4 regions of the Rhizobium sp. P44RR-XXIV genome follow, and region 3 is predicted to be linked to each of the others. Evidence: riboswitches for the same ligand, from Rfam matches in the RefSeq annotation. Region 3 holds a riboswitch; each other region holds the start of a gene.
The links. Region 3 has a riboswitch for cobalamin ahead of metE (5-methyltetrahydropteroyltriglutamate--homocysteine S-methyltransferase). Riboswitches for the same ligand answer to the same signal wherever they lie in the genome.

Region 1 (7,543 bases), on a different contig from region 3:
TGAGGCCGATGCGGGCCGCCGATGTGCCGGCCAGATCAAACAGCGTGTTGGCCGTTTCCATGGCGATCTCCGCCGTCATCGTCTGGGCCGCCGCGACGCAAAGCACGGCGTCGATCACATGATCCTCGGTGAGATTGATCTGGGCGGCATCGATCTTGCTGCCGGCGCGCTCCAAGATCGCTGTCGCCGCTTCAATACGAACGGCAATTTCTCCTATCCTGGTGATGATGAGCGGATCGTCCGCGGCGCGCTTGCACTCGCCGTCTGCCCATGGGTGCGGATGCGTGCGGACAAAGTCGATGGTCGCCGCCAGCGCGGATCGGGCTATGCCGAGATTGATGCCTGCATGGGTGAGCTGGCTCACCGACTCGGTGACTGTGGGATGCCCGGGCTTCTCGCGATGTGACAGAACGGAATCGGCACCAAGATAGACATTATGAAGGATGGTCGTGCCGTTTCCGGAGGTGCGTTGGCCAAAGCCATCCCAGTCATCGATGATCTGGGTGCCCTCGGTGTTCCGCGGAATGATGGCAACGGTGACCTCGCCACTTTCTTCCGTTACAAAAACGGCAATCCAGTCGGAAAACAGCACGCTGGCGGAACGCAGGCTCCGGCCATTGAGGCGATAGCCCGGCCCGTCCGATGTCAGATGCAGATCGTCATGACCCGTTGCGCCCGCATCGTTTTCCGGGAATACGCCGCCAAAACGGTCGCCAATGATGGCTCTCGCGAAAAGCGAAGCCTTCTGCTCCTCGCTGCCGCCGACGCGCACCGCTTCCAGCACATGGAAATGCGTTTGCGGAATCTGCGCGATGGAAGGGTCGGCCTCGGCGAGAATGGCGACGACTTCAGTCAGCACCGAATTGGAAATGTCGATGCCGCCATGTTCCGAGGGCACGGATATTCCGAGCAGGCCGGATTGGGATAGAGCCTCGATTTCGTCATAGGGTAGAACGCGGTTGACGTCGCGATCGCTCGCCTGCTGGGCGAAGTTTGCGGCCAGGGACCGCGCGATATCGAGCGCTTCCTCTTCGCTTTGAATGCGATGCGCGGGCGGCCTGACGCGTTCGTGCAACTGCGAAACAGTCCCCATTCGTCACTCCATCGGCCGATGCTTCTGGCAAGGCAAATCGGTGCCATCTTAATTTCCATGGGTGTCGTGTACAACGGATTTTCTGCGCTTACGCATACCGCGCCGTTGGCCGTGATAGGCATCGAACGAACAAATTGTGAGCACTCGGCGGGATATTGCGCAGTGGTCGGCAAGAGATCCATAGCCACTGGGTGTTTGGCATCATGGCGTGGCCATCTGAGCGGCTGCTATCGTCCGGCTGAAAAGAAAGCACTTGCTAGCGGCGCGTTTTCGCGCTTTCATATACGACTAAATAAGTAGACTATAGCAATAATCCTGTTGCCCTTTTTTACAGGCGTCATTTGGGCAGCCGATTGCGGGCATCTGGTTTCGGACCGGAGTTGGACCCGCGTTAGCATCCTTCAGCAGCGGAATAGAAACCCGATTGAAAGGGATGCGCCGAATTTTGAGAACCGCTGTGGCTTCCGTGCGTTTCATGAACCGCAGCTTGGTGGCTGTCAGGTGCTGAACATCGGAGTTCAGGGTTTCGCAGGCAGTGCAGTGAAAAAGCCCAAGAAAGGCATGATCGACCACCTCTCGCTCCAGGAGTTGATATGACGGTTCAGGGATTATTTTCCGCGAAGGCGGATGTGGCGGGCAGGGGCTATGCGATGCCCCGCATTGCCGTTGTCGGGCGTGGTTTCTCCGGCATGATGATGGCGATCGCGCTGATGAAGACGGTGCGGTTTCCCTTTCATCTGCAGCTGTTCGATCCTAATTCCAGCGTTAGCGGCGGTCAGGCGCTGGCGTCCGGCCATAGCAGCGAAATCCTGAACAGCCGTGTTCGCGATCTTTCCGTCTCGGCGGGCGATCCAGACGATTTCAATCAATGGCTTAGCGCCAATGCGCCCTTCCGCAGCGCGGTTCCGGCAGCGATCCCGGGTTTTCTGCAGATCTTCGTGCCGAAGAGCATTTTCAGCGATTATGTCTATCAGCGATTTTCGGAGGCCTTCTCATCGCGACGGGATGTCACGGTGCAGGTCAGCAGCGAGCTGGTCTTCGGGGTTCGCCGTATTCGCGGCAATCGTTTCGTGGTGGACAGCGACGGGGCCGCGAATGCGCCGTTCGACATGGTCGTACTCGCTACCGGCTACGGCATGACCGACCAGCAATCACCGGCCAGCGACCTGGCGAACATTCCGACGACAGTGCGGGCGCGCCGCCTGGTGTCGCGGCCGCACACGATCCTGCTCGCAGCGGCCTGCGCGTCGTCGACCGGCTTCTGCAGATGCGCGACAATGGCTATACCGGCCAGATCTCCATCGTTTCGCGACGCGGTTTCCTGCCGCAGAGCCATACGCGCAACAATGCCGATCCGGTCTTTCCCGCCGACGAGATGCCCAATCAGCTGAGCGAGATCGTCCGTTTCATTCGCAAGGCTTGCGATGGTGCGGAAGCTAACGGTCAGAGCTGGCAATCGATCATGAACGGTCTGCGCAAGCATGCGCGCTCGCTCTGGCGCTCGCTGCCCGCAGGCCAGAAGCAGCAGTTCAATCGCCATCTTCGCGCGCTCTACGACAGCCATCGCAATAGGCTGCCCGAGGCGCTGCATGTTCGCCTGCAACAGGAGCTGGCCGAAGGCAACACCTTACTCAGGCGTGGCCACCTGATCCGCCGCACGCCGACCGGGTTGGTACTGAGGCCGGCCGGACGACAGGACACCGAGCAGCTCTATGCCGATGACGTGGTCGACTGTCGCTGCCAGTCAGCCGATCTCAGTGTTCCGCTATTGCGGAATCTGATCGAGGCCGGTCTTGCCGTGCCGGACGAACTCGGGCTCGGTCTTGCCGTCGAGGCGACGGGTGCGCTTGAGGTGGACGGCCGCACGACGGAAGGGCTTTTTGCCATCGGCCCGCTCGGGCTCGGCAGTCTTCCGGATATCGACCTGGTGCCGGAGATCGTGACGCAGGCCTATGCGGCCGCCGAAAGCATGGCGGAGCGTTTTCATCCGCAATGCAAGGCGGTGTAGCTGTTTCTTGAATGTCCAGATGAGGTCCGTCATTTCCAAAAGAGATGACGTTTCGGAAGAAAGCGACTTGTGATAAGTTATGTAATAACGTAACAAGAATGCTATTACTGTCGCCCAGGACAAACGAACATCGCCGTTGCCCGCTTCCGCTTTCTATGAGATGAATGCCGCAGATGGTGCTGCCGCCGGAGCAATCCGGCGGGTGGCTGAAAAGGGAACACGGTGCGGATTACACATCAGGGGCCAAAACCGTGGCTGCCCCCGCAACTGTAAGCGGAGAGCGCGTTCGCAGCATGCCACTGGCGTCAAGCCGGGAAGGCGCGAACGAGCTATGACCCGCGAGCCAGGAGACCTGCCATCGACGATATCAACCGCAACGGACGGGGTGTTCCGATGAAAATTCAGTGGTTGGGCGGGGACGCCATTGCGTCCGCTGGCCCTATATTGACTTTGCCTCCGGCGAGATCTCCGGGAGGCACTCCATGGACAATGCAAGAGAAACGACGCACCGGATCACCGTGTGCACCAGCTGCCGTCATGTCGGCAAGCCGTGCCGGCCGGGTCTCGATCTTTTGAAGCATCTGCAGGCGGCCATGGCCCAGGCTGGCGCGCTCTCCGATGATTTCAGCCTTGAAGGCAGCGTCTGCATGGCAGGCTGCGAACGGCCCTGCACGGTCTCCTTTCAGGCGACGGCGAAAGCAACGTACCTCTTCGGTGACATCGAGGACGGTGCGGACATCGGTGCGCTCGTCTCCTTCGCGCAGCTCTATCGCGACCGGCCCGACGGACTGACGCGTGAGAGCGAACGTCCGAGGACGCTTGGGGGCAAGACTTTGGCGCGCATTCCCGCCGCCATCGTCTCGGCCGAGCGTCAGTCGGTATCGCTGCAGTAGGAGGTGACCATGCCGGAAGGAAGCGCAAGACTCGACGCTGAGGGCGTCACCTGGGGTGTCCAAAAAGGCATGCCCATCATCAGCGGTATCACTTTGTCCATTGAAGCCGGTGGTCGATTGGCCATCATCGGCCCAAACGGCGCCGGCAAGTCGACGCTGCTGCGTTGCCTCTATCGCGGTCTCAAACCGCATCGCGGCAGCGTGCGCCTTGATGGCGTCGACCTCTGGTCCCTCGGTCCACGGCAGGCGGCACAGCGCATCGCCGTCGTGCCGCAGGAGACGCCGAGCGATTTTCCCTTCAGCGTGCGGGACGTGGTGCTGATGGGCCGCATTCCGCACCGCAAGGGCATGGCGCGCTGGAGCGAGCGCGATCATGAGGTAACAGTGAATGCGCTTGCGCGCCTGGAGCTGGATAGCCTGGCGTCACGGCAGTTCATTTCGCTTTCCGGCGGCGAGAAGCAGCGGGCGCTGATCGCCCGTGCTTTGGCGCAGGAGCCGGAGCTGATCATTCTCGACGAGCCGACCAACCATCTCGATATCCGTCACCAGCTGGAGATACTCGAGCTGCTGAAAGGTCTTGGCCGGACGATCATCACCACGCTTCACGATATCAATCTGGCCGCCGATTTCGCCACGCATGTCGCCGTGCTCGATTGCGGGCGGCTTACGGGGCATGGCCAGCCTGACGATGTCCTCACCGTGGAACATATTTCTTCCGCATTCCGTGTCGGTGCCAGCCTGCATCAGGCTGATCGCGGCGACAGCAGGCGCTTCTCCTTTTCCCTCAGATAATTCGATCATTGGAGTCATTGATGTTTTCTCGTTTTTCCCTATCCGCCGCCGCCTTGCTGGTGGGCACATTTCTCGCGGGCGCAGCAATGGCCGAACCGGTCACCGTGCGCAGCTGCAATCGCGATGTCACCTTCGACAAGGCCCCGGAGCGGGCGGTTTCGAATGACGTCAACCTGACGGAAATGATGCTGGCCCTGAAGCTTCAGGACCGCATGGTCGGCTATACCGGCATTTCCGGCTGGAAGACCCTGGACGAGAAGCTGCGCGACGGCGTCAAGGAACTCCCTGAATTGTCGCCGAAATATCCGAGCAAGGAAGTGCTGCTCGGCGCCAATGCTGACTTCTATTTCGCCGGCTGGAACTATGGCATGAAGGTCGGTGGCGAGGTCACGCCGGAAACGCTGGCGCCCTTCGGCATCAAGGTCTACGAGCTGACGGAATCCTGCATCTTCGTCATGCAGAAGAACAAGCCGACCATGGACGACATGTTCGTGGATCTGCTCAATCTCGGCAAGATCTTCCGTGTCGAGGATAGGGCGGAAGCACTGGTGGCGAGCTATCGCAAGCAGCTCGCCGAGATCCAGGCAAAGATCGGCCATGTCGACAAGCCGACCCGCGTTTTCGTCTATGACTCCGGCGAGGAAAAGCCGTTCACATCCGGTCGCTACGGTATTCCGACAGCGTTGATCGAAGCCGCAGGCGGGATCAACGTCATGGAGGACGTCGAGAAGAGCTGGACGGAGGTTTCCTGGGAGCCGGTCATCGAGAAGAACCCGGAGGCCATCGTCATCGTCGATTATGGTCAGGTGACTGCGGCGCAGAAGATCGCGTTCCTCAAGGGTAATCCGGCTTTCAAGAATATCGATGCCGTCAAGAACGACCGCTTCGTCGTGTTGCCCTATGTCGAGGCGACGCCGGGGCCGCGCAATATCGAGGCCATTGCGACCCTGGCAAAGGCGTTTCATCCGAACGCGATGTGATTGTCGCCAATGCAGGTCCGTCCAGTCCATCAGTGGGCGGATCTCTTTTTACAGATTTGAATATGCGCCTCAGCTCTCCATTCTCATTCCATTGCTCGCTATCGGCCTTGTCCTGTCGATCACCGCCGGGGTCTCGCTCGGGGCCGCGCCCATTCCATTTTCGACCGTGTGGTCGATCGTCGGCAATAAACTGCATGCAGGCATGTTTATTGTCGGATGGTCGAAGGGCCAGGAGAGTATCGTCTGGGATGTGCGCTTTCCGCGCGTCATACTGGCGGCGCTGGTCGGGGCGGGGCTTGCCGTCACCGGCGCCGTGCTTCAGGCCCTGACGCGCAATCCGCTGGCGGACCCGCATCTTCTCGGCGTTTCCTCAGGGGCAGCATTCGGTGCCATTCTGGCATTGCTGCATACCGGGCTGATCCTCGGCCTGTTGACGGTGCCGTTGTTTTCTTTCGCGGGCGCGCTGCTCGCGACTGGGGCAGTCGGCCTCACCACGCATCTGACGCGATCCCAATCGGCAGACAGGTTGGTCCTTTCAGGGGTGGCTGTCGCTTTCGTCTTTACCGCGCTCGGCAATCTGCTGATTTTCCTGGGCGATCCGCGGGCGACTAACACTGTGGTCTTCTGGATGCTCGGCGGATTGGGGTTGGCGCAATGGCAGCACCTCGTCTATCCGGCCGGCATATTGTTCTTCTGCCTCGTGTTGCTTATTCCAAAGGCGAGGGAGCTGAATGCGCTCGCCATGGGCGATGAGACGGCAACGACGCTGGGCATAGCGGTCAAGCAGTTCCGGCTGCTATTGTTTGTCACCACGGCCTTGCTGACGGGCGTAATGGTCGCGTTTTCCGGCGCTATCGGTTTCATCGGGCTTATGGTGCCGCATTTCGTGCGTCTGATTGCTGGTGGCGACAATGTTCGTGTCGTGCCGCTGAGTGCTGTCTTCGGAGCGTTGATCCTGATCTGGGCGGATATCGTCGCGCGCTTGATCATGGCGCCGGAAGACATGCCGATCGGCATTGTCACCGGACTGGTCGGCGGCATAGCCTTCATCCTGATCTTGCGAAGGGGCCAGAGCTAAGCGAGGCCATTGCCAAGATACTTCGGCGGCCTATTTCCCGCAGGCGATGCACGATGCTTGCGGGGTCGGCGAGGTGAAAATGGACGGTGTACGGCCTTGGACGGGGCGATAGAGCCTGATAAGGCGGGAAATGCCTTTGTGTCGCCTTTCTTTGTCTTACAAGGCGTACGCGTAAAGACTATGAAGTTCGCAATCACAATCAGGACGACTCGGGTCTTCATTCTGCGTGGCGATTCTGGTCATCCATTGCTCATGATTTTATGTGCGACGAGGAGCTTTGCTTGCGCCTGTTGAATTTCCGCCTCCTTCTCTTGCCCGTGTTTCTGTTGGGACTGAGCGCCATCATGGCCGCCGTTCCGCTGGCGGGCCGGGATGCCTTCGCGCAAGATCAGCAGACGGCGCAACCGCCACAGCAGACAGAGCAACAGCCCCAGCCGCTTGCCAATGGATTGCTGGAAGCCGCGGTCACCGACCTCAACAAGGCGAAGAAAGAATATGCATCCCTTCAGGACAGCGCAAAGCAGCCGGGTGGCGACGATGAGACGCTCGTCGCGCTCTCGGGTCGGGCAGACGATCTCAATCGCTCCGTTGCAGCAATTTCGACGCGGCTGAAGCCCCGTAACACGGAGATCGATGCGCGGCTGACTCAGCTCGGGGCTGCCCCCAAGGAAGGGCAGCGCCGGAAGCCGCGATCGTCAC
Region 2 (7,543 bases), on a different contig from region 3:
ATAGGCTCCGGGCTTGGACCCGAAGATGCGGTAGCCGGCGCGACGACTGGCGGAGGCCACATCCAGACCCGCCGCTTCCAGCCTCGCGATCTCGCCGCACATGCGCGCTGCGATCGGATTATCAGTCGCATCTTCCTCGAGCGCCCCGACAGCCCGGATCGCCTTGTCGAACAAAGCGATCTGCTCGGGGAATGCATCACGGAAGAAGCCGGAGATGCGCAGCGTGACGTCGACGCGCGGCCGCCTGAGCATCGCCGGCGGGATGATCTCATAGCCAGTGACGCGCCGCGACGTCATGTCCCAGACCGGCTTGACGCCGATCAGCGCCAACGCTTGCGCGATATCGTCGCCACCGGTGCGCATATTCGATGTGCCCCAGGCGGTGAGACCGAAAGAAACGGGCCACTCGCCATGGTCCTGAACATAGCGACGGATCAGCAGTTCGGCGGATTTCTTGCCAAGCTCGTAGGCCGCCGGCGTCGGCACGGCGCGACTGTCCACCGAATAGAAATTCCGCCCGGTCGGCAACACATCCGGCCTGCCTCGCGTCGGTGCGCCTGACGGGCCGGGGGGGGACGAAACGGCCGTCAAGGCCCTTCATCAGCGCGGCGATCTCCGCTTCACCGCAGGCAAGGATGGATGGCTTCAGGCGGGTTTCGATTTCGGCGAGAACGACGCTTGTGTGGGGCCAGCTCTCCGGGCAGGCGATTTCGCCTGACACGAATTGAGCGGCCAGAAGTTCGATGCGCTCGACGGTATCGCCCTGGGTACGCCAGGGGGCGTCGGAAATATTGGCGAGGATATCTGGACGTTGGCCAGTCCAGTCCGCCGCCATATCGCAATCCAATGGATCGAATGGTGTTCCTGGAGGGATACCCCCCTCTGTCAGCTTTGCTGACATCTCCCCCACAAGGGGGGAGATTGGAGGGAGTATGCCGCTCGCTCCCAAATCATCGCCTTCAACCTCAGCGGACTCGATCTCCGTTTGAGGGGAGGAAACGCCGCGGGTTAACGATCTCCCCCCTTGTGGGGGAGATGTCGCGAACGCGACAGAGGGGGTGCTGCACCCTCCACATCCACGAAAGCATCCCGCGCAATCGCCCGCTGCAGGCTCTGATCCCCACCCTCACCCAAGCCACGCGGCACGCGCGCCAAAGCCACCGTCAAATCCGTCAGCAACCGCCCGGATGGCGAGACGCCGAAAATGTGCAGGCCATCGCGGATCTGCATTTCCTTGAGGTCGCAAAGATAGGCGTCGAGTTTCTTTAACGCCTCATCCTCGCCTTCGCCCTTGGCAATGCCGGCATCCTGATCGAGGCCGATATCGGCGACGAGGTGCAAAATCTGCTTGCGCAGCAGACGAATGCGGCGCGGATCGCCGCCCGACGCCTCGTAATATTCGTCGACCAGTGCCTCCAGATCCTTCAACGGGCCATAGCTTTCGGCACGTGTCAGCGGCGGCGTCAAATGGTCGATGATCACAGCGCTGGTGCGGCGCTTGGCCTGCGTGCCCTCGCCGGGGTCGTTGACGATGAACGGATAGAGATTGGGCAGCGGCCCGAGGATCGCCTCGGGATAGCAGGTTTCGGAGAGCGCCAGCGCCTTGCCCGGCAGCCATTCGAGATTGCCATGCTTGCCCATGTGGATAACGGCATGGGCATCGAAGGATCGGCGCAGAAAAGCATAGAAGGCGAGATAGCCGTGCGGCGGCACAAGATCGGGAGAATGGTAGCTCTCCTTCGGATCGATATTGTAGCCGCGCGCCGGCTGGATGCCGACAAGCACATTGCCGAAGCGCGTGAATGGCAGGGCAAAGGAGCCGTCCAGGGCATAAGGATCTGCCTCGTGATCTCCCCAACGATCCGTAATTTCATCCTGAATCTGCTTCGGAAGCGATGAGAAGAAATCTTTGTATTCACTGAAGGAAAGCTTTTCGCGAACAACACGGCCGTCATGCCCTGAATTTGTAGGGCCATCCGCCAGATGCCGCATCAGCGCGTCACCATCTTCCGGCACGTCGGTTACAGGATAGCCTGCCGCCTGCATCGCCCTCAGAACTTCGATCGTGCGGCGGGAGTATCGAGCCCGACGCCGTTACCTAGTCGCCCGTCCCGGTTCGGGTAATTCGCCAGAACAAGCGCGACACGCCGGGCGGACGGCTGCGCATTGCGCAATCGAGCCCAGTTTGCGGCCAGCCGCGCCGTATAGCGCATGCGATCATCAAGCGGTTCGCTGGCAACAATGTTTGCCTCGACCCGCTCGTCGTAACGCGCCGCCGCCTTGAACGATACGGCACGGGCAAGCACGCGTCCGTCGACCTCTGGCAGCGCGACATTCATGCCGAGATCGCGCGCGGAAAGTCCCTGCGACGATGCCTCCCAGGCCTCTTTTGACGAAGCGGAGAAGATTGCCTGCAGGACGATCGCCTCGCTCGATTCCAAAACTGTCGGTTGGCGATCTGCACCTGGTGCAGACACCGCAAAGCCCGTGGTATTGACGACAACATCCGGCTTCAACTCGGCAAAAACGCTCTCCAGAATGCCGACCGAAACCGCATCCTTCAGGCTGTAAGCGAAGACCGGCAACGGCCGCATACCTTCGCCGATAAGCGCTTCGATCATCGCTTCGACGGGCCTGGTTTCACCGCTCTGTACAAGCGCACGATAGAAGGAGACCGCAATTGTCGGGGGTTCGAGTCCCTCCGGGACTACCATCCCCGCGTTGGAAAGGCTCCTCCACTCCTCGATCCCGATCGCACCTTTGCCCGGCCACCAGATGCCGGCCTTCATCAAGGGGGCGGCGGGCATCGGCTTCTCGGCGCCGGAAAGCATCGCCTCGGCATAGGCCAGAAACGCCCTGGAATTCGCCTCCCCACCCTCGATCAGATAGGACCAGAGCGCATTGAGATCATCGAGCGCGACATTGGAAAATGGCGTCAGCCCCGGATCGGGCTTTGAATCGCCCGGCAGCACGGCAATCGCCGCGCCGTAGCGCGCGGCGCAGGCATGCAGTGCCTCCAGCGCATAATGGAAATAGCTTGCACCTCCCAGTGCCCGCACGATGATCAGCTTCGCATGCCGCGCTGTCCGGTCGATATAGGTGTCGACCGACATCGGATGCTTGAGGCTCATCAGGCTCGCAAGCCTCAGGGAACGGCCACCCTGCCCGTGCGCCGCGGCAATCGCCGCGAGCTCGGTATCGGCGGCCGACAGGAAAAGGATATCACCTGGCGTTTGGCCGAGATCGATCGCCTCCTCACCGTCGCTGATCGTTCCCTTCTGGGCTAGCAGGAGATGCATGGCTTTGCCTTAGACCAGGGCCTCGATCGCCTTGCGCACGATCCCTTCGTCCATCTCATGCAGGCCGATGACGACCAGGCGCGTGGCGCGAGCCTCGCCGAGCGCCCAGGCACGATCGAAATAGGTATCGATGCGGCTGCCGACGGCCTGTAACTGCAGGCGCATCGGCTTGCCGGGCACGTCAACGAAGCCCTTGAGGCGCAGGACGTCATGTTCGGAAATCACGTCCTTCAGCGCTTCGGTGAAGGCAACCGGATCGGCAATGGGGCCGAGTTCGACGACGAAGCTGTCGAACTCGTCGTGATCGTGCGGCGTTCCGTCTTCATGCTCCAGCTCATGGTGCGATTTGCGGTTGGCAATATCGCCTTCCGTACCGATGCCGAGGCCGAGCAGGATTGCAGCTGGCACATCGCCATTCTTCGCCTCGATGATCGTCGGCTTGCGGACGGTGCGTGACGCGACTTCGGCACGAACGCGGCCGAGGCCGGCGACATCGATCAGGTCGGTCTTGTTGAGCACGATGAGATCGGCGCAGGTCAGCTGATCCTCGAACAGTTCCTCGATCGGGCTTTCGTGATCGAGCGAATCGTCTTCGACGCGGCGGGCTTCGACAGCATCGTGATCATCGGCAAAGCGGCCGGCGGCCACAGCGGCGCTATCGACCACGGTGATGACGCCATCGACGGTGACGTGGGTGCGGATATCAGGCCAGTTGAAGGCGGCGACCAGCGGCTGCGGCAGTGCCAGACCCGACGTCTCGATAACGATATGGTCTGGGCGGGATTCGCGCTCGAGCAGCTTCGTCATAGTCGGGATGAAATCGTCGGCGACGGTGCAGCAGATGCAGCCGTTGGTTAGCTCGATAATATCGTCTTCCGTGCAATTCTCCGCGCCGCAGCCCTTGAGCACATCGCCATCGACACCGAGATCACCGAATTCGTTGATGATGAGGGCAATCTTCTTGCCGCCTGCATTCTGCAAGAGATTGCGGATCATCGTCGTCTTGCCGGCTCCCAGAAAGCCGGTGATGACGGTGGCGGGAATCTTTTCCTGGTTCATATGGATCAACCCTTCATTTTCAGCGGCAATCCCGCTGCGATAAAATAAACTTCGGCACTCGCCGCCGCGACCATCTGGTGCAGTCGGCCGGCATGATCGCGAAATTCGCGCGCCATGCGATTTTCGGGCACGATTCCGAGCCCGACCTCGTTGGAGACGAGAACGAGCCGCGATCGTGCCTTCGGCAAAAATTCGGTAAGAGCGGCAAACTCGGTTGCCATATCCCGCTCGGCCATCATCAAATTGGTGACCCAGAGCGTCAGGCAATCCACCAGCACGGCGCGACCGTCGGCGTCGATCGCGGCCAGCCGCGCGACAAGATTGACCGGCTCCTCATGCGTCTGCCAGAGATCGCCACGGTCGGCGCGATGCTGCGCGATCCGATCGCGCATCTCGTCATCCCAAGCCTGCCCTGTCGCCACGTAGTGGCGCTCCAGCCCGGTGTCCGAAACCAGCGTTTCAGCGAATCGCGATTTGCCGGAGCGCGCGCCGCCGAGGACGAATGTGGCTTGGGAATTCAAAGCGGACATGCGTTGTTCTCGCTCGCAGCAGCGGGCAAAGGCGGAATCCGGCCAAATCCGAAAAAGGGGCGACTGCACGCCCAAAACTCGTTTCTCGCCATGACAACCTCCGTGCTGGCAGCGGAACCAATGTCCCTGGAAAGGCTCTGCGCCCGGCACGTATGGCAGGTCTCCTGGCTCGCGGATAGTGGTGCGACGGGGGCGGACCGAAACCGGTCGCCCCCGATCGTACACCAGCGGATCTTTCTCGCCTTCCCGGCAAGACATCATGAAAAGGCGGACGATTCGTAGACAATAGAGGCGTCCAACCCCGGTAGATCATGATGCCACACCAGTGGCTTTTCCGGCTTGACGTTGCTCCACCTGTTCGCACCATGCGAACCATCGGCGGGATGGCCATCAAACCGGACGAAAGACCCTGACCGCTCTACAGTCGCGGGGTCGGCTGTGATGAGAACGCCCGGCTTGGGTCCGTCCCGTCACATTCCCTTTTCATCCCATGCGGCAGATCGCCGCTCAGGAACCATTCGTTATGCCGGCAATGATTAGGCTTTCACTTAGTTCAAGTCAATCAACGACATGGATGCGACATTGCATGTTCCAGCCGCGAACTTGCCGCATAATCACTGAAAACGCCGGTCTTTTTGCCGCATTTCTTTGATGTTAGGAGTTTATAGAGGTTAAGCCCTCATCTTCTAGAAGAAACGTGTCGTCCGCTCCCAATGTTGCAGAAATTCCAACCCCGTCGCCTCGGCGTGTTCTCGGCCCTATTCGATCTTGGTCGATTTAGAGCATTACTGCGTCGTGGTGAGTTAGGACTCGTTTTCGCCGGCGCGCTCGTAGGCGTCGTATCCGGCTGCGCCGTGACGGCCATGAGCTTCGTCTCCCGCAAGCTGCACAGCCTCATCTACGGGATTACGGATTATGAACGCCTAAGCTCGGCGGCAGTGGCTATACCCGACAAGTCGGTGTTGCTGATAGCACCGGTGGCAGGCGGCATCATTCTCGGCATATTGCTCTACATTCTGTCCCGCACCCGCAAAAAACCGATGGTCGACCCGATCGAAGCCAATGCGCTGCATGGCGGGCGCATGTCGCTCACCGATAGCATCATCGTCGCCGTGCAGAACCTGATTTCGAACGGCTTCGGCGCCTCTGTCGGGCTTGAGGCCGGCTATACGCAGCTTGCCGCCGGCATCGCCTCGAAGTTCGGCTACAAGATGCAGATGCGCCGCGCGGACTTGCGTATGCTTGTCGGCTGCGGTGCGGCCGGCGCCATCGCCGCCGCCTTCAACGCCCCCTTGACCGGCGCCTTCTATGCCTTCGAGCTGATCATCGGCACCTATTCCATCCTGACCCTGACGCCTGTCGTTGTCTCCGCCCTGATATCGACGATGATCGCAAGGCTGCTCGCCGGCGACGATTTTGCCATCGATATCGGCCATTTCGGCGCAATCGTGCCGGCGGATTACCTGCCTGCTGTCTTACTCGGCGCCTTCTGCGCCGGCATCGGCATCCTGATCATGCAGGGCGTTGCCTGGGTTGAGGAACTGGCGCGCAAGAGTTCCATCGCGCCGCCCTTCCGCCCGGCGCTTGGCGGCCTGTTCGTCGGCTTGCTCGCCTTGATATCGCCTCAGGTTCTGTCAGCCGGCCATGGCGCCTTGCATCTCAATCTCTCCAGCGACGTCACCCTCTGGGCGCTGGTCAGCCTTTTCGTCTTGAAATCCCTCGCCTCGGCGGTGTCGATCGGTTCCGGCTTCAGAGGTGGTCTGTTCTTCGCGTCGCTGTTCATGGGCGCGCTGCTGGGCAAAATCTTTGCCTATTGCGCCCCCTATTTCGATCACGCCACGCTGACGCCGGTCGTCTATGCCGTGGTCGGCATGAGTGCGCTTGCTGTCTCGATCATCGGCGGCCCCTTGACGATGACCTTCCTGGCGCTGGAAATAACCGGCGACTTCCCGATCACCGCGCTGGTGCTGGCTGCCGTCATCACCTCTTCTCTCGTGGTGCGCACGACCTTCGGCTACTCTTTCGCCACATGGCGCTTCCATCTGCGCGGCGAAAGCATCCGCAGCGCCCACGACGTCGGCTGGATCCGCAACCTCACCGTGGCCCGCATGATGCGCCCCGATGTGCATACGGCTGACGTCGGAATGAGCATCGAGGAGTTCCGGAAGTCCTTCCCGATCGGCTCGGCGCAGCGCGTCATCCTGATCGACGAGAAGGAGAAATACTCCGGCATGGTGCTGGTGCCGGACGTCTATGCGAGCCCGGTCGAGAAGGATGACGAGGAACATGGCCTTTCAGACTTCATCCGCCTGCGCGCCGAATTCCTGCAGCCGCAGATGAACGCCAAGCAGGCCGCCGCCATGTTTGAGCAAACCAAGAGCGAAGCGCTCGTGGTAGTCAACGATCTGATTGAACGCAAGGTCGTGGGATTGCTGACCGAAAGCTATACGTTGCGCCGCTACAGCGAAGAACTCGACCGTCGGCGCCGCGAAGTCTCCGGGGAGCTTTAATTGACGAGACTATCGAGCCAGGCGGGATCAAGCACGCTCTCGAGCTCGATCGCGATCTCGTCGAGTGCTGCGTCGACGCCGGCGCGATAGTCGGTCCGCTCGCCGCTGAGACCGAAGCTTTCGAGCAACTTTGCACGATACGCAT
Region 3 (7,543 bases):
CTGCTGGCGGCAGGTGTCGGCGGCACCAGCGAGCGCATCATTCTCTGCGGCGTCGCCGGCTCGCAGCTCTTCAATGCGCTGACCTCCTATATCGTCACCACATCGGCCAATGCCGAGCAGGCGAGGGGCGTCATGTTCTGGCTGCTGGGTTCGATGAGCGGCGTGCGGTGGCCGGATGTCTATTTGCCCGGGCCGATCGCCGTTATCGGCTTTGCCATCTGCATGGCGCATGTCCGGGTACTGGATGCATTCGTCTTCGGAACCGATGCCGCGGCTTCGCTCGGCATAGCGGTGCGCCGCGCGCAGATCGTCCTGCTCGGAACGACGGCATTCATGACGGCGGCGGTGGTCAGCATTGTCGGCTCGATCGGCTTCGTCGGGCTCGTCATTCCGCATGCGGCCCGTTTCATGGTCGGTCCCAATCACGATCGCTTATTGCCGGCGTCGGCACTCGGCGGCGCAATCTTCATGGTCGGCGCCGATATCGTCTCGAGGATCATCATTCCCCAGCAGATCCTGCCGATCGGTGTAGTGACCGCGCTGTTCGGCGCTCCGGCCTTCGCCATCATTCTTTATCGCGCCCGGAGGACGGCATGAGCATCGCGGTCGACAAGGTGACTTTTGCCGCCGGCAACACGCTGATCGTCAACGGCATCAGCCTGACGGTGGAAAAGGGAAAGGTGCTGGGTCTCCTCGGGCCGAACGGCTCCGGCAAATCTAGCCTTCTGCGGCTGATCTGCCGGCTCCGCAAGGTGAAGAGCGGCGTCATCCGTCTCGGTGGCGACGACATAGCCTCCATTTCGCGTGGCGATATCGCCCGCCGTGTCGCGCTGGTGGAGCAGCAGGCAACGACGGACATGCAGGTGACGGTCATCGATGTCGTGCGTCTTGGGCGGACACCGCATCGCGGCCCGCTTTCCTCCTGGAGCGCTGGCGACGATATTGCGGTCTTCGATGCGCTTGCCCGCGTCGGCATGAGGGATCGAGCCGGGCAGCTTTGGCAAACCTTGTCGGGCGGCGAGCGGCAGCGTGTTCATATTGCCCGGGCGCTGGCACAGACCCCGAGCGAATTGCTGCTCGATGAGCCGACGAACCATCTCGATATCCAGCATCAGCTCGACATTCTGGGCCTGGTTTCCAAGCTCGACGTGACCTCCATCGTCGCGTTGCACGATCTCAATCTGGCGGCGATGTTCTGCGACAGTCTCGCCGTGCTGCAGAAGGGTGAGGTGGTGGCTGCCGGACCGCCGGAGGAAGTCTTGACGCAGGAGCTGATCGAGCGGGTCTTCGGCGTACGCGCCCATGTCCAGAAGTCCGCCGTCCACGGTCGCTGCAACATTCAATATATGGCGGGCTGATCTGATGGACGGTGCCAATTTCCACCTCAAGGAAGAAATCAGGGACTATTGGTCGAAGCGATCGGAGACCTTCGATCTTGCTTTCGGCCACAGGATAGCACCCGGCCCCGAGGCAGACGCCTGGCAGAAGCCGATCCGCGCAGCGCTTGGCTCCCAGCCAAAGCGTGTTCTGGAGCTTGCCTGCGGCACCGGTGAGGTGACGCGGCTGATCCATGATCTCGGTCACGAGGTGACGGCGCTGGATTTTTCCGAAGCGATGCTGGCCGTCGCGCGCAAGAAACATGCGGGCAAGCCGCGTCTTCGGTTCCTGCTGGCCGATGCCGAACAGACTATGGAGCCGGATGCGGCCTATGATGCAATCGTCTGCCGGCATCTTGTCTGGACGCTGACGCAGCCGGAAGAAACCCTCAAGGAATGGTTTCGGCTGCTCAAGCCCGGCGGGCGTCTTGTAATCTTCGATGGCGATTGGGCCAAGCCGAAGCCGAGCGGCTACATTGCAAGGCTGCTGATTTCGCTGATCGACCGCTTTATCGGCGCTGACCAGAACTATGACGGGGCTCTCAGCAGCCGCCATTCTCGCATCATGGAGGCCTTGCCTTTTGGCAGCGGCCTGCGTTCGGAAGAATTGACCCCGCTACTGTCGGCAGCGGGCTTTGCCGCCATTCAGCTCCAGTCGCACGGGCCTATTGCCAGGGCGCAGCGGAAGAATGCCAATCTGCGGAACAAGCTTCGAACCCTCGTTTATCGGCGCTTTATTCTGACCTGCATGCGGCCATGGACCCCCACCCATTTTCCGCAACGAAATCCAGTGGATGCGGTCAGGCCGGTCCTTGAACCAACCTCGCAGCCGCGATGATCCGGGTTAGCTTCCGGTTGGATTAGAGAGAGCAGCCGGAGCAAATAAACATATAAAGATTTGTTTATATCTATTGACAATTTTGTGCGCTTGGTGCGAAATCCCTAGCGTTATGGTTCTCTGGGGCAATCTATTCGCTCCAGAGCTAAGAGGGAATCCGGTGCGCCGAGAGATCGGCTATTCCGGGGCTGCCCCCGCAACTGTGAGCGGCGAGCCAATGTCCATTCATGTCACTGAGGCGATGAGCCTTGGGAAGACGGACAAAGGCGACGACCCGCAAGCCAGGAGACCTGCCACAACAAAATAACGTCCACGGGCGGGGTGTCCCGGTGGTTGCTGCGGCTGGCCGATATTGGCCGCGTCCGCACGCGTCCGCTTGACCCATGCCCCCACAACCAATGGGGTATGACTATGCCAACCAAAACTGTCCCAGTCGCTTCTCTTGGCTTTCCGCGTATCGGTCGCCATCGCGAGCTGAAATTCGCGCTCGAAGCCTACTGGTCCGGAAAAATTCCCGAGAGCGAACTCATCGAAACCGCAAGCAAGCTCCGGGCTGAAAACTGGTCGCTTCAGCGCGATAGCGGTATCACCCGCATCCCTTCCAACGATTTCTCCTTCTACGATCACGTCCTCGACACCGCCGTCATGGTCGGCGCCATTCCCTCCGTGTACGGCTGGAAGGGCGGCGACGCGCCGCTTTCGCTTTACTTTGCCATGGCGCGCGGCAGCCAGGGCGACGGCCATGCCGATTGCGGCCATACGCATCACGGCCAGGGCGTCCCGGCGCTTGAGATGACCAAGTGGTTCGACACCAATTATCACTACATGGTGCCCGAGGTTGCCGAAGACCAGGACTTCACGCTGACCTCGCAGAAGCCTGTCGATCACTTCCTCGAGGCAAAGGCGCTCGGTATTCACACCCGCCCGGTCATTCTCGGACCGGTCACCTTCCTGAAACTCGCCAAGGCTCGCTCGGCAACCTTCAAGCCGCTGGGCCTGCTGCCGAAACTGCTTCCGGTCTACGAGGAACTGCTGCGCCGGCTGAGCGCTGCCGGTGCCGACTGGGTGCAGATCGACGAGCCGATCGCCGTTCTCGATCTGACCGAGGGCGAGCGCCATGCCTTCTCGGTCGCCTACAAGGCGTTGACCGAGGCGGCGCCGGATCTGAAGATCATGCTGACGACCTATTTCGGCGGCCTTGCCGACAATCTGGCTGCCATCGCCGAGTTGCCGATTGCCGGTGTCCATGTCGACCTGACGCGTGCACCGGGCCAAATCGATGACGTCGCGAAGGCCGTTCGCAAGGATCAGGTTCTGTCGCTCGGTATCATCGATGGCCGCAACATCTGGAGGGCGGATCTGGCCTCGATCATTAACCGCCTTCAGCCTGTCGCGGCGGCTCGCGGTGTCGAAGGCGTTGAGGTGGCGGCATCTTGCTCGCTGCTGCATGTTCCGATCGATCTGGAGCTTGAGACGGCGCTCGATGCCGACCTCAAGAGCTGGCTGGCATTCGCCACCCAGAAGCTCGGTGAGCTTGCGACGCTCGGCCGTGGCCTTGCCGAAGGAAAGGCTGCCGTCTCAGTGGAAGTCGAAGCCGCATCCAGGGCCATCACCGCACGCGCCTCCTCGCCGAAAGTGACCGACCCGTTGGTGCGCGGCCGTCTTGCCGGGGTCGATGTCGCGATGAAACAGCGCAAGAGCGCCTTCGCCAAACGCCGGTCGGTGCAGGCGGAAACGATCAAGCTGCCGCTCTTCCCGACCACGACGATCGGCTCCTTCCCGCAGACGCCGGAAGTTCGCAGGGCTCGCTCGGCGCATGCCAAGGGCACGCTGAGCTATGTCGATTATGAAGCCTTCCTGCGCAAGGAGACCGAAGCCACCATTCGCTGGCAGGAAGAAATCGGCCTCGACGTGCTGGTCCATGGCGAGTTCGAGCGCAACGACATGGTGCAGTATTTCGGCGAGCAGCTATCGGGCTTTGCCTTCACCCAGCACGCATGGGTGCAGAGCTATGGTTCGCGCTATGTCCGCCCGCCGATCATTTTCGGCGACGTTTCCCGGCCGAACCCGATGACCGTTCGCTGGTGGGAATACTCCCAGTCGCTGACGCAGAAGCCGGTGAAGGGCATGTTGACCGGACCGGTCACGATCCTCAATTGGTCCTTCGTGCGCGACGACATCGCTCGCAGCGAAACGTGCCGGCAGATTGCTCTGGCGATCCGTGACGAGGTCGTCGATCTGGAAGCAGCTGGCGCTAAGATGATCCAGATCGATGAGGCAGCCCTTCGCGAAGGACTTCCGCTCCGGCACAAGGACAAGCAGGCCTATCTCGATTGGGCAGTCGAAAGCTTCCGCTTGTGCTCAAGCGGTGTTGCGGACGGGACCCAGGTCCATACGCATATGTGTTACTCGGAGTTCAATGACATCATCATCGCCATTGCCGCGATGGATGCCGACGTCATCTCCATCGAGACGTCTCGCTCGAAGATGGAGCTTCTCGATGCGTTCAGGAACTTCAAATATCCGAACGAGATCGGCCCCGGCGTCTACGACATCCACTCGCCGCGCATTCCAGACGTCAGCGAGATGACCGATCTTTTGTCACTGGCGCGCAGGCGTCTTCAGGATGGCCAGCTATGGGTCAATCCGGATTGCGGATTGAAGACCCGCAAATGGGAAGAGGTGAAGCCGGCGCTCGTCAATATGGTCGAAGCCGCCCGCAGCCTGCGGCTGGAGCACGCCAGGAGTGAAGAGCGCGCCGTCATCGCCTAAGGCATTCCGCTAGACATTGAGAGCCGGCTCGCGTGAGCCGGCTCTCAACTTATCCGCATTCGATGCCGTTTCGATCAGGTCTTTGCGCCTTGGCAAAGGTCGGATCGAATGTCTTCTCGAAAGGCACATCGATATTGGCGAGTTCCGGATCGAGCGTCTTCAGGACGCCCATCATCGAATCATAGCCTTCCTTCGTGACCATGCCGTCAGGCGAATACATTTCCTTCGAATTCTTGAAGGCCTGCATATAGAGATCGCGATTGCCGAGCAGGTATTCCTCGGGCACGACGCCGGCGACATCCTCGGGGCTCGCCGTCCCGAGCCATTTCAGCGCCTTCATGAAGGCATTGACCGTCCGTTGCGTCGTTATCGGATTGGCCACGGCAAATTCGCGTTTGATATAAACGGTGGCGGCTGGATTGGGACCTCCGAAGAGCGCGCGCGTGCCGGCTTCGGTGCGGGTATCAAGCAGCACGGTGATATCGCCGTCATACTGCAATTGCGCGATGACCGGATCGAGATGCGAAAGCCCGTCGATCTGTCCGCTCTTGACCGCCGCGACCGCTCCGGCGCCGCCCCCGACGCCGATCAGCGACGCGTCGTCGACTTTCAGCCCGTTCTTCAGCATGGCATATTGGAACATCAGCGCCGTCGATGAGCCGGGTGCGGTCACGCCGATCTTGCGGCCCTTCATATCGGCCATGGACTTGATCTCGCCAGCAAGCTCCTTGCGCACGGCGATGACGATCCCGGGGAAACGGCCGAGATTGCAGATCGCGACGATGTCCTGTCCCTTGTTCTGCATGCGGATCGTATGCTCATAGGCGCCGGCCACGACATCGAGCGAACCGCCGATCAGGCCTTCCAGCGACTTCGAGCCGCCGGCGAAATCATTGATGGTGACGTTCAGGCCCTCTTCCTTGAAGAAGCCCTTTCGCTCGGCGATCGTCAGCGGCAGATAGTAGAGCAACGGCTTGCCGCCGACGCCGATCAGAAGATCGGGCTTCTCCGGTTTGGCATCCTGTGCCGCCGCCGGCAGAATGCCGCCGAGCGAAGCCCCGATGCCGAGGCTTGCCGTTGCGATCAGAAATGTCCTGCGTTCCATGTCGTCCTCCTCCATTTCCTCATTCTATGTGTTCTACTGGCCGCGCCAGGCGAGTAGCCGGCGTTCGGCCACGGTCACCAGCCAATCGACGATCAGGACGAAGGCCGTCAGCACGACCATGCCGGCAAAGACGCCCGTCACGTCGAAAACGCCTTCCGCCTGCTGGATCAGGTAGCCGAGGCCGGCAGCCGAGCCCAGATATTCGCCGACAACAGCGCCGACGACCGCAAAGCCCACGGAAGTATGCAGGCTGGAAAATACCCAGGACAATGCCGAGGGCAGGTAGACATGGCGCAGCAACTGGCGCTCGTTCATGCCAAGCATCCGCGCATTCGACAGGACAGGCTGGCTGACTTCCTTGACGCCCTGGTAGACGTTGAAAAAGACGATGAAGAAGACAAGCGTGATGCCGAGGGCGACCTTGGACCAGATGCCAAGACCAAACCAAAGGGCGAAAATCGGGGCCAGCACGACACGAGGTAGTGCATTCGCCGCCTTCACATAGGGGTCGAAGACGGCAGCGACCAAAGGCTTGCGCGCGAACCAGAAGCCGAAAACGATGCCGCCGAAAGAGCCCAGCAGGAAGGCGAGGAGGGATTCCGACAGCGTGATCCAGAGATGGTACCAGATCGATCCGCTTGCGAACCATTGCACGACACGCAGCGCCACCTTCAGGGGATCGGCGAAGAAGAAGGATATGGTCTTCGGATTGCCGAAAAGCGTCGTGGTGGTCGCCAGATGCCAGACCAGCAAGATGATGACGGCCACAAGGATCTGCAACAACAGGAGGAAGGAGCGGTTCATGCGGTCTCTCCGCTGGTCTGAAGATAGGCCGTCATGACTTCATCGCGCAGTGCCTGCCAGATGTCCCGGTGCAGCTGAATGAACACGGGATCATGCCGGATCTCGGCGATATCGCGCGGCCGTTCGAGCGTGACTTTGAAGTCGCCGATGATGCGGGATTTCGGACCGGCGGACATGATGACGACGCGGTCGGCAAGAGCGATCGCCTCGTCCAGGTCATGGGTGACGAACATGACGGCCTTGCGATCCTCCGACCAGAGTTTCAAGAGAAGATCGCCCATGATCAGGCGGGTCTGGGCATCGAGCGGACCGAACGGTTCGTCCATCAAGAGGAGCTTGGGATCGCGGATCAGTACCTGCGCGAGACCGACACGCTTGCGCTGGCCGCCTGACAGCATGCGCGGAAAGCGATCGGCAAAAGCGGCAAGGCCGACGCGGCTCAGCCACTCAAGGGCATTCTTCTTTGCTTCGGTCGGAGCAATGCCGGCAATCTCGAGTCCGATCGCAACATTCTGCAGCACCGTCTTCCACGGCATCAGCGAATCCTGCTGGAAGAGATAGCCCGCCTGTCGATTGATCGCCTTCAGTGGCTGGCCGAATATTTCAACCGTGCCGGATGCCGGTGTCAAAAGCCCTGCCGCGGCATTG
Region 4 (7,543 bases), 1.2 Mb from region 3:
TTTCAGGCTCGGCAGCTTTTCGCCCGTCATCGGGTTCGCCTCGCCGCCATCCCGGTCACGCAAATTGAGGCTGGACAATTGCTGCAAGGTCAGCGCCTCCGGCTCCTGATTGAGGCCAGCCATGCGTTCGAGCGTATCGTCATGCAGCAGGAAAAGCTCGCCGTCGCTGCTGCGCCGGACGTCGATCTCGACCACATCGTAGCCGGCAGACATCGCCCGTTCGATCGAAAGAAGGCTATTTTCCGGTGCGGCGCGCCAGATCCCGCGATGAACGACGATCGCGCAGTCGCGTGTGGGATCGGCGACGTAGTCGATATAATTCATGATGCGCCCTTCCAGCCCCAGGCGAATCATCCGCGACTGACTGCTCCGGGCAGGACCTATCATGCGATCTTGTCAGCTTTGCAAAGCGCTGAGCCTATCGCAGGCAGCGCGGAAAACGACGATCGCAGCCAACAGGCTGCGATCGAGAGAGATTGATTGCTGTTAAATAGCAGTCACTTATCTTTAGAAGTTCCAGTCTTCATCCTCGGTGGCAACAGCCTTGCCGATGACATAGGACGAGCCCGAACCAGAGAAGAAGTCATGGTTTTCATCGGCGTTCGGCGACAGCGCCGAAAGGATCGCCGGATTGACCTTGCAGGCCTCCGCCGGGAAGAGCGCCTCGTAGCCGAGGTTCATCAGCGCCTTGTTGGCGTTGTAGTGCAGGAATTTCTTCACGTCTTCGGTCAGACCGACACCGTCATAGAGTGACTCGGTGTACTTGGCCTCATTGTCGTAGAGCTCGAGCAGCAGATCGAAGGCGAAATCCTTGATCTCCTGCTTGCGCTCTTCCGGCTGCCGGTCCAGCTCGCGCTGGAACTTGTAGCCGATATAGTAGCCATGCACGGCCTCATCACGGATGATGAGGCGGATCATGTCGGCGGTGTTGGTGAGCTTGGCACGGCTCGACCAGAACATCGGCAGATAGAAGCCCGAATAGAACAGGAAGCTTTCGAGGAAGACGCTTGCGACCTTCTTCTTCAGCGAGTCGCCGGATGCATACTGCTCCATGATCAGCGTTGACTTGCGCTGCAGGAACTCGTTCTCCTCAGACCAGCGATAGGCATCATCAACGTCAGGCGTGGAGCACAGCGTCGAGAAGATAGAAGAATAGGACCGCGCATGCACGGCCTCCATGAAGGAGATGTTCGACAGCACGGCTTCTTCATGCTGCGTGGCGGCATCGGCCATCAGCTTCACCGAACCCACACCGTTCTGGATAGTATCGAGCAATGTCAGGCCGGTGAAGACGCGGATGGTGAGCTGCTGCTCTTCCGGCTTCAGGGTCGCCCAGGACGGAATGTCGTTCGACAGCGGCACCTTTTCCGGCAACCAGAAATTTCCGGTCAGGCGGTTCCAGACTTCGAGATCCTTGTCGTCCTCAATGCGGTTCCAGTTAATGGCACGGATACGGCTTACCGGCTTGAATTGCATGTTCACGGGAATGTCCTTTTTCAAACCGGAAATCAAAGGGCGCAGGAAACGCAGCCCTGCACCTCGGTGCCGGACAGCGCCATCTGACGAAGGCGGATGTAGTAGATGGTCTTGATGCCCTTCTTCCAGGCGTAGATCTGCGCCTTGTTGATATCGCGCGTGGTCGCGGTATCGCGGAAAAACAGCGTCAAGGACAGTCCCTGATCGACATGCTGGGTGGCCGCCGCATAGGTGTCGATGATCTTTTCCGGTCCGATCTCGTAGGCGTCCTGATAGTAGTCGAGATTGTCGTTGCTCATGAAGGCGGCTGGGTAATAGACGCGACCTATCTTGCCTTCCTTGCGGATCTCGATCTTGGAGACGATCGGATGGATCGAGGAGGTCGAATGGTTGATGTAGGAGATCGAACCAGTCGGCGGCACGGCCTGCAGGTTCTGGTTATAGAGACCGCCCTTCATCACGGACTGCTTCAGTTCCGCCCAATCTTCCTGCGTCGGGATGGCAATGCCGGCCTTTTCGAAGATCTCGGCGACGCGTTCGGTCGCAGGCACCCACGCCTGATGGGTATATTTGTCGAAATAGTCGCCGGAGGCATATTTCGAATTCTCGAAGCCCTTGAAGCTCTGTCCGCGTTCGACCGCGAGGAGATTCGAGGCGCGGATGGCGTGATAGGTCACCGTGTAGAAATAGATGTTGGTGAAATCGACACCCTCTTCCGAGCCGTAGAAGATGCGCTCGCGGGCGAGATAGCCGTGCAGGTTCATCTGGCCGAGGCCGATGGCGTGACTGTCATCATTGCCCTTCTCGATCGAAGGCACCGACGAGATGTGGCTCATGTCGGAGACCGCCGTCAGCGCACGGATCGACATTTCGATCGTCTTGCCGAAATCCGGGCTGTCCATCGCAGCGGCAATATTGAGCGAGCCGAGGTTGCAGGAGATGTCCTTGCCCAAATGGGTATAGGAGAGGTCTTCGCTATATTCGCTGGCTTCGCTGACCTGCAGGATTTCCGAGCACAGATTGCTCATGGTGATGCGGCCGGCAACCGGGTTGGCACGGTTCACCGTGTCCTCGAACATGATGTAGGGATAGCCGCTCTCGAACTGGATCTCGGCGATCACCTGGAAGAAGTCGCGCGCCTTGATCTTCTTCTTGCGGATGCGGCTGTCGGCCACCATCTCGCGGTACTTTTCGGTCACCGAAATTTCCGTGAACGGCACGCCATAGACCCGTTCCACATCATAAGGCGAGAACAGATACATATCGTCGTTGTTCTTCGCGAGCTCGAAGGTGATGTCGGGAATGACCACCCCGAGCGACAGCGTCTTGATGCGGATCTTCTCGTCGGCATTTTCGCGCTTGGTATCGAGGAACCGCATGATATCAGGGTGATGGGCGTTGAGATAAACCGCACCTGCACCCTGCCTGGCGCCAAGCTGGTTGGCGTAGGAGAAGGAGTCTTCGAGCAGCTTCATCACCGGGATGATACCGGAGGACTGGTTCTCGATGTGCTTGATCGGCGCACCGGCCTCGCGAATATTGGTGAGAGACAGCGCCACGCCACCACCGCGCTTGGAAAGCTGCAGGGCGGAATTGATGGCGCGGCCGATCGACTCCATGTTGTCTTCGACACGCAGCAGGAAGCAGGAAACCAGCTCGCCGCGCTGCTTCTTGCCGGCATTGAGGAAGGTCGGCGTCGCCGGCTGGAAGCGGCCGGAGATGATTTCGTCCACCATATTGTGGGCAAGCTGCTCATTGCCGCGCGCCAGCGCCAGCGCAACCATGCAGACGCGGTCTTCATAGCGCTCCAGATAGCGCTTACCGTCGAAAGTCTTCAGCGTGTAGCTGGTGTAATATTTAAAAGCGCCGAGGAACGTCGGAAAACGGAACTTCTTCGCGTAAGCGTGATCGAAGAGATCGCGCACGAAATTGAACGAATATTGGTCCAGCACTTCCTGCTCGTAATAGCCCTCGGTCACCAGATAATCGAGCTTCTCCCGCAAGTTATGGAAGAACACGGTGTTCTGGTTGACGTGTTGCAGGAAATACTGCTTGGCCGCCATGCGGTCTTTGTCGAGCTGGATCTGCCCCTGCTCGTCATAGAGGTTCAGCATGGCGTTGAGCGCGTGATAGTCCAGTGCCGTTTCCGTGGCCTTTGCTGGCCGGTCGAGCGTTAGCGTGTCCAAAATCGTTCCAATCCGTGTCTGACATTCACGACATCATCGTCCGTACCCAGCAGCTCGAACCGGTAGAGGTACGGCACCTGGCATTTGGTGGAGATGATGTCGCCGGCGATACCGAAGGTCGCCCCGAAGTTGCTGTTGCCCGCGGCAATGACACCGCGGATGTTTGAACGGTTATTCGCATCATTGAGGAAGCGGATAACCTGCTTGGGCACGGCACCCCTGCCACCTTCACCACAATAGGTAGGGACAATGAGAACGTAAGGACGGGCCACTCGGAGCTCTTCTCCCGCATTGAGAGGAATGCGAGCGGCCGACAAGGCGAGCTTGGCAACGAAGCGATGGGTGTTCTCGGATCTGCTGGAGAAATAGACGATCTCGCCCACCGCCTGGTTCCTCAGGCGAGAGAGCTGATCATGTCAGGGCGGAAACCGGCCCAATGCTGCTCGCCGGCGATGACAACCGGTACCTGACGATAGCCGAGGCCCTGCACGAGCTCATAGGCTTCACTATCGGTGGACACGTCAATGATGGTGTAATCGATACCCTGGCGATCGAGAGCGCGGGTCGTCGCGGTGCATTGGACGCAGGCGGGCTTGCTGTAGACGGTAATGCTCATTGGATATCCTCGTATAGTGATAGGCGTGCAGATGCGTTCGGGCATTAGTCGATGCCCGTGTTGCAGGATGAAAAATGGAGACGGATGCGGTCGAAGACTGGCCGGTTAGAGGGCCGTCACTCGCGTAGCCGGTTATCGGTACTCAAAAACATGGACTTCACCCCGAAGTTATTCTTGCGGGATCTTCGCGGGAGCGAGGGTAACAGCAATCATGCCGCACAGATCCACGCTCGCCATCCGGACACCCCGCCCGTGGACGTTATGCTCGAGGCAGGTCTCCTGGCTCGCGGGTCGCAGCATTCAATCTCGCCTTCCCAAGACACAAGTGTCTCAGTGGCCATGTCGAACGAACGCTCGCCGCTCACAGTTGCGGGGGCAGCTCCGGCTTTGCAATCATCATGACCGCCGACCGAATTCCCGTCTTAGCCTCCAATCCTTGCGAATCGAAGGAACCTCGAACACTATATATAGTATATGAGGTTAAAATTGCGTCAACTGGTTCCGCGCGCCGCCACGGATTTCAATGTTGATAATATGTGGATAGCACCACCAAACCCTGCATCTGCAGGGCTGGACAACCGTGACGTTACTTTATAACAATTTCTATGTAATGTTATTACATAAAGGATCATTCATGTCCCGCTCCAATCCCGGTACTCTCCTTGCGGCCTCGTCGTTGGCCTGCGCATTGCTGTTTCCATTTCCGTCCGTCGCAGATGAAGAAAGCAAGACGGAACGCTGGAGATTATTCATCGCCGATCATAGCCTACCCGTCGTCCATGTCGTAGACCTCGAGAGCGGCAAGGAAATCAGCCGCTTCGACATCGACGGATATGCCGCACTTTCGCTGAGCCAATCCGGCAGGACAGTCTTTGCCGTACAGGGCGAAAAGAATGTGGTGCACGCGCTAGACACCGGCATATCGCTTTCCGACCATGGAGAGCATCGTGATATCGAGCTTTCCGATCCGAAATTGCGCTCGACGGTAATCAAGGGCGAAAAGCCTGGTCACGTTGTCACCCACGGCGACGATGTGGCGATCTTCTACGATCGCGGCGGTAAATTCGATCTCCTCTCGGAAGCCGACCTCACCAGGGACAAAGCCGACATCCGTGCATTCGGCACCACTGCCGCACATCACGGCGTTGCTGTCGCGATGGGCAGCCATCTCCTGGTGTCAGTGCCGAATATGGCCGCCCCCGTCAAGGATGGCGAATTGCCACCGCGCCTGGGCCTGCGGGTGCTCGACCGCAAAGGCGAGCAGGTCGGACAGGTGGAAACCTGCACCGGCCTACATGGTGAGGCGACATCCGCCCGGCTGGTTGCCTTCGGTTGCGAGGAAGGCGTCCTCGTCGTTCGCCCCGGCGGTATTGACGGCCCGAAGATCGAGATGCTCGCTTATGGTTCCGATATGCCGAAGGGCAAGGTCTCGACCTTGCTCGGCGGCACGTCCATGCAATTCTTCCTGGGCAATTATGGGGAACGGAACATTGTCCTCATCGATCCCGATAGTAAGGCCGAGCCCTACAAGCTGATCGAGTTGCCGACACGGCGTATCGACTTCGTGCTCGATGCGGCCGATCCACGCCACGCCTACGTCCTCACGGAAGACGGAAACCTGCATCGCATCGATGTGGTAGAAGGCGGCATCACGAAATCTGGAAACGTGACTGAACCCTACAGCAAGGATGGTCATTGGCGCGATCCGCGACCACGCCTCGCCATGGCAGGCAATCTCATCGCCGTTACCGATCCGCGCCATAGCTTGGTGCGTTTGGTGGATGGCGAGACGTTGAAGGAGATTCGCAGCATTCCCGTCGAGGGACAGCCCTTTGCAATTGTCGCGGCCGGCGGCTCCGGTGCAGTCCATTAAGGGCGGCGCGCAAGTAGTATCCACTCTATAAGAAGGGAGCCGGTCGCTCGGACCGGCTCTCCATTCCATCAAACAATGAGGAAATTCGAACCGGTGACCGCTTTAGGCGGTCCGCGCAGGAAACACGGCTTTCCAGGAAGCTTCCAAGCGACGCTTCAGCTCATATGACAGGGCACAGACTGCGAAGGTCGCAACCGCGATCGGTAGGAAAGACGATGCTGACAGCAGCCCTGCCCGATCCAGCTCATAGGCGATGAGCAACATGACCGTTTGGTGCAGCACATAATAGGTGAGAATTGCCTTGTTGAGATAACGGACAACGGCATTTTCGGACCTGCACCAAATTCTCGCATAGCCGAGAATCGCCACGATGGCACTCCATTGGAAGATGCCGCCGAACACTCTCCCCGTGGCCACACGCCAAATTTCGGGCGTATCCGACGGCAAGGCGGGAAAGAGCAATGTCAGACCGACCGCGCATACGACGGCCAGGATCATTGCCGGCCTTCGCATATGGACGATGGTATCCCAATAATCGTCGCGGCTTGTCATAATCGCGCCGAGCAGGAAGGACAGCAGGTAAGCGGCGTGGTTGTACCAATCGGTTACGATATCCAGCGTCGGCGGAAACGCCGGTCTCAGCAAAAGCTTGAGCAGAACGAAAAGCAAGGCCGGCATCATCAGCATCCAGCGACCCGATAGCCATACCGCCAAGCGATTTCCAACCGTAGACAACAGGTTTGGCCATATGGATACGGCAAGCGTTATCAGCGCGGTATACAGCCACAGATAGGCCAAATACCACAGGTGCTGCAGGCCAATCAGCACTGCCTGCCCGCCATTCGGTAAGGAGACCGGAGTGAAGGTCGCATAGTGCCAGAGAAGATCTGTAAAGCTGATGTCGACGCCCTGATCGGCACGCAGCCACACGTACATCTGCGGAGGAATCAGGAACAGAAGACCCAAAACGAAGGGCATCAGCAACTGCCGCGTGCGCGCACTCCGCAAAGCGTCAGGAGAATGCCGCTTCAACAGCATACCTGTCACAGCGCCTGAAATAAGGAATAGCAAAGACATGCGCCAGGGATGTGTCCACAGATGGATCACGTCAAAGACCGGCGAACTGTCCGGCGCCTTCAGCAGAAAGGTTCTCGAATTATACATCAAGCTGACGTGATAGAGGATCAGCAGCATAAACGCTGCAACCCTGACGAAGTCCAGATCGTGTCTGCGCGGCATCCCCAACATGATTTAGCATTCTAGATTGCAACCCTTAATGGATTGCAAAAAAGATCTCTACAAAATCAGGCCGAGTAAACACCGATGCAACTGAGCGTGCCGATCGCCCCTAGCGCGAAAGGCCCAATCATCATGACTTTGGCTCTTAAGCCG

Region 1: linked by a shared signal. The riboswitch ahead of BSK43_RS19295 (DUF1636 domain-containing protein) and the one ahead of metE (5-methyltetrahydropteroyltriglutamate--homocysteine S-methyltransferase) in region 3 are both predicted to bind cobalamin.
Region 2: linked by a shared signal. The riboswitch ahead of cobU (bifunctional adenosylcobinamide kinase/adenosylcobinamide-phosphate guanylyltransferase) and the one ahead of metE (5-methyltetrahydropteroyltriglutamate--homocysteine S-methyltransferase) in region 3 are both predicted to bind cobalamin.
Region 4: linked by a shared signal. The riboswitch ahead of nrdH (glutaredoxin-like protein NrdH) and the one ahead of metE (5-methyltetrahydropteroyltriglutamate--homocysteine S-methyltransferase) in region 3 are both predicted to bind cobalamin.

What each region holds. Positions count from the first base shown of each region.
Region 1 is NZ_MPVZ02000028.1:446,693-454,235, forward strand. Features, by position in the region: gene BSK43_RS19280 (SfnB family sulfur acquisition oxidoreductase) at 1-1,093, opposite strand, end outside; gene BSK43_RS19285 (hypothetical protein) at 1,382-1,666, opposite strand; partial or broken gene BSK43_RS19290 (FAD/NAD(P)-binding protein) at 1,687-3,101, shown strand; cobalamin riboswitch at 3,259-3,476, shown strand; gene BSK43_RS19295 (DUF1636 domain-containing protein) at 3,584-3,994, shown strand; gene BSK43_RS19300 (ABC transporter ATP-binding protein) at 4,004-4,786, shown strand; gene BSK43_RS19305 (ABC transporter substrate-binding protein) at 4,807-5,766, shown strand; gene BSK43_RS19310 (iron ABC transporter permease) at 5,858-6,844, shown strand; partial or broken gene BSK43_RS19315 (mechanosensitive ion channel family protein) at 7,135-7,543, shown strand, end outside.
Region 2 is NZ_MPVZ02000028.1:483,208-490,750, reverse strand. Features, by position in the region: partial or broken gene cobN (cobaltochelatase subunit CobN) at 1-3,299, opposite strand, end outside; gene cobW (cobalamin biosynthesis protein CobW) at 3,309-4,358, opposite strand; gene cobU (bifunctional adenosylcobinamide kinase/adenosylcobinamide-phosphate guanylyltransferase) at 4,364-4,888, opposite strand; cobalamin riboswitch at 5,025-5,422, opposite strand; gene BSK43_RS19445 (chloride channel protein) at 5,602-7,398, shown strand; gene BSK43_RS19440 (cobyric acid synthase) at 7,395-7,543, opposite strand, start outside.
Region 3 is NZ_MPVZ02000029.1:1,536,673-1,544,215, reverse strand. Features, by position in the region: gene BSK43_RS33030 (iron ABC transporter permease) at 1-597, shown strand, start outside; gene BSK43_RS33025 (ABC transporter ATP-binding protein) at 594-1,358, shown strand; gene BSK43_RS33020 (methyltransferase domain-containing protein) at 1,363-2,214, shown strand; cobalamin riboswitch at 2,311-2,527, shown strand; gene metE (5-methyltetrahydropteroyltriglutamate--homocysteine S-methyltransferase) at 2,626-4,986, shown strand; gene BSK43_RS33010 (ABC transporter substrate-binding protein) at 5,036-6,091, opposite strand; gene BSK43_RS33005 (ABC transporter permease) at 6,125-6,895, opposite strand; gene BSK43_RS33000 (ABC transporter ATP-binding protein) at 6,892-7,543, opposite strand, start outside.
Region 4 is NZ_MPVZ02000029.1:369,981-377,523, reverse strand. Features, by position in the region: gene BSK43_RS27815 (glycerophosphodiester phosphodiesterase family protein) at 1-324, opposite strand, end outside; gene nrdF (class 1b ribonucleoside-diphosphate reductase subunit beta) at 508-1,482, opposite strand; gene nrdE (class 1b ribonucleoside-diphosphate reductase subunit alpha) at 1,509-3,662, opposite strand; gene nrdI (class Ib ribonucleoside-diphosphate reductase assembly flavoprotein NrdI) at 3,650-4,045, opposite strand; gene nrdH (glutaredoxin-like protein NrdH) at 4,057-4,278, opposite strand; cobalamin riboswitch at 4,530-4,750, opposite strand; gene BSK43_RS27790 (metallochaperone AztD) at 4,913-6,151, shown strand; gene BSK43_RS27785 (acyltransferase family protein) at 6,254-7,399, opposite strand.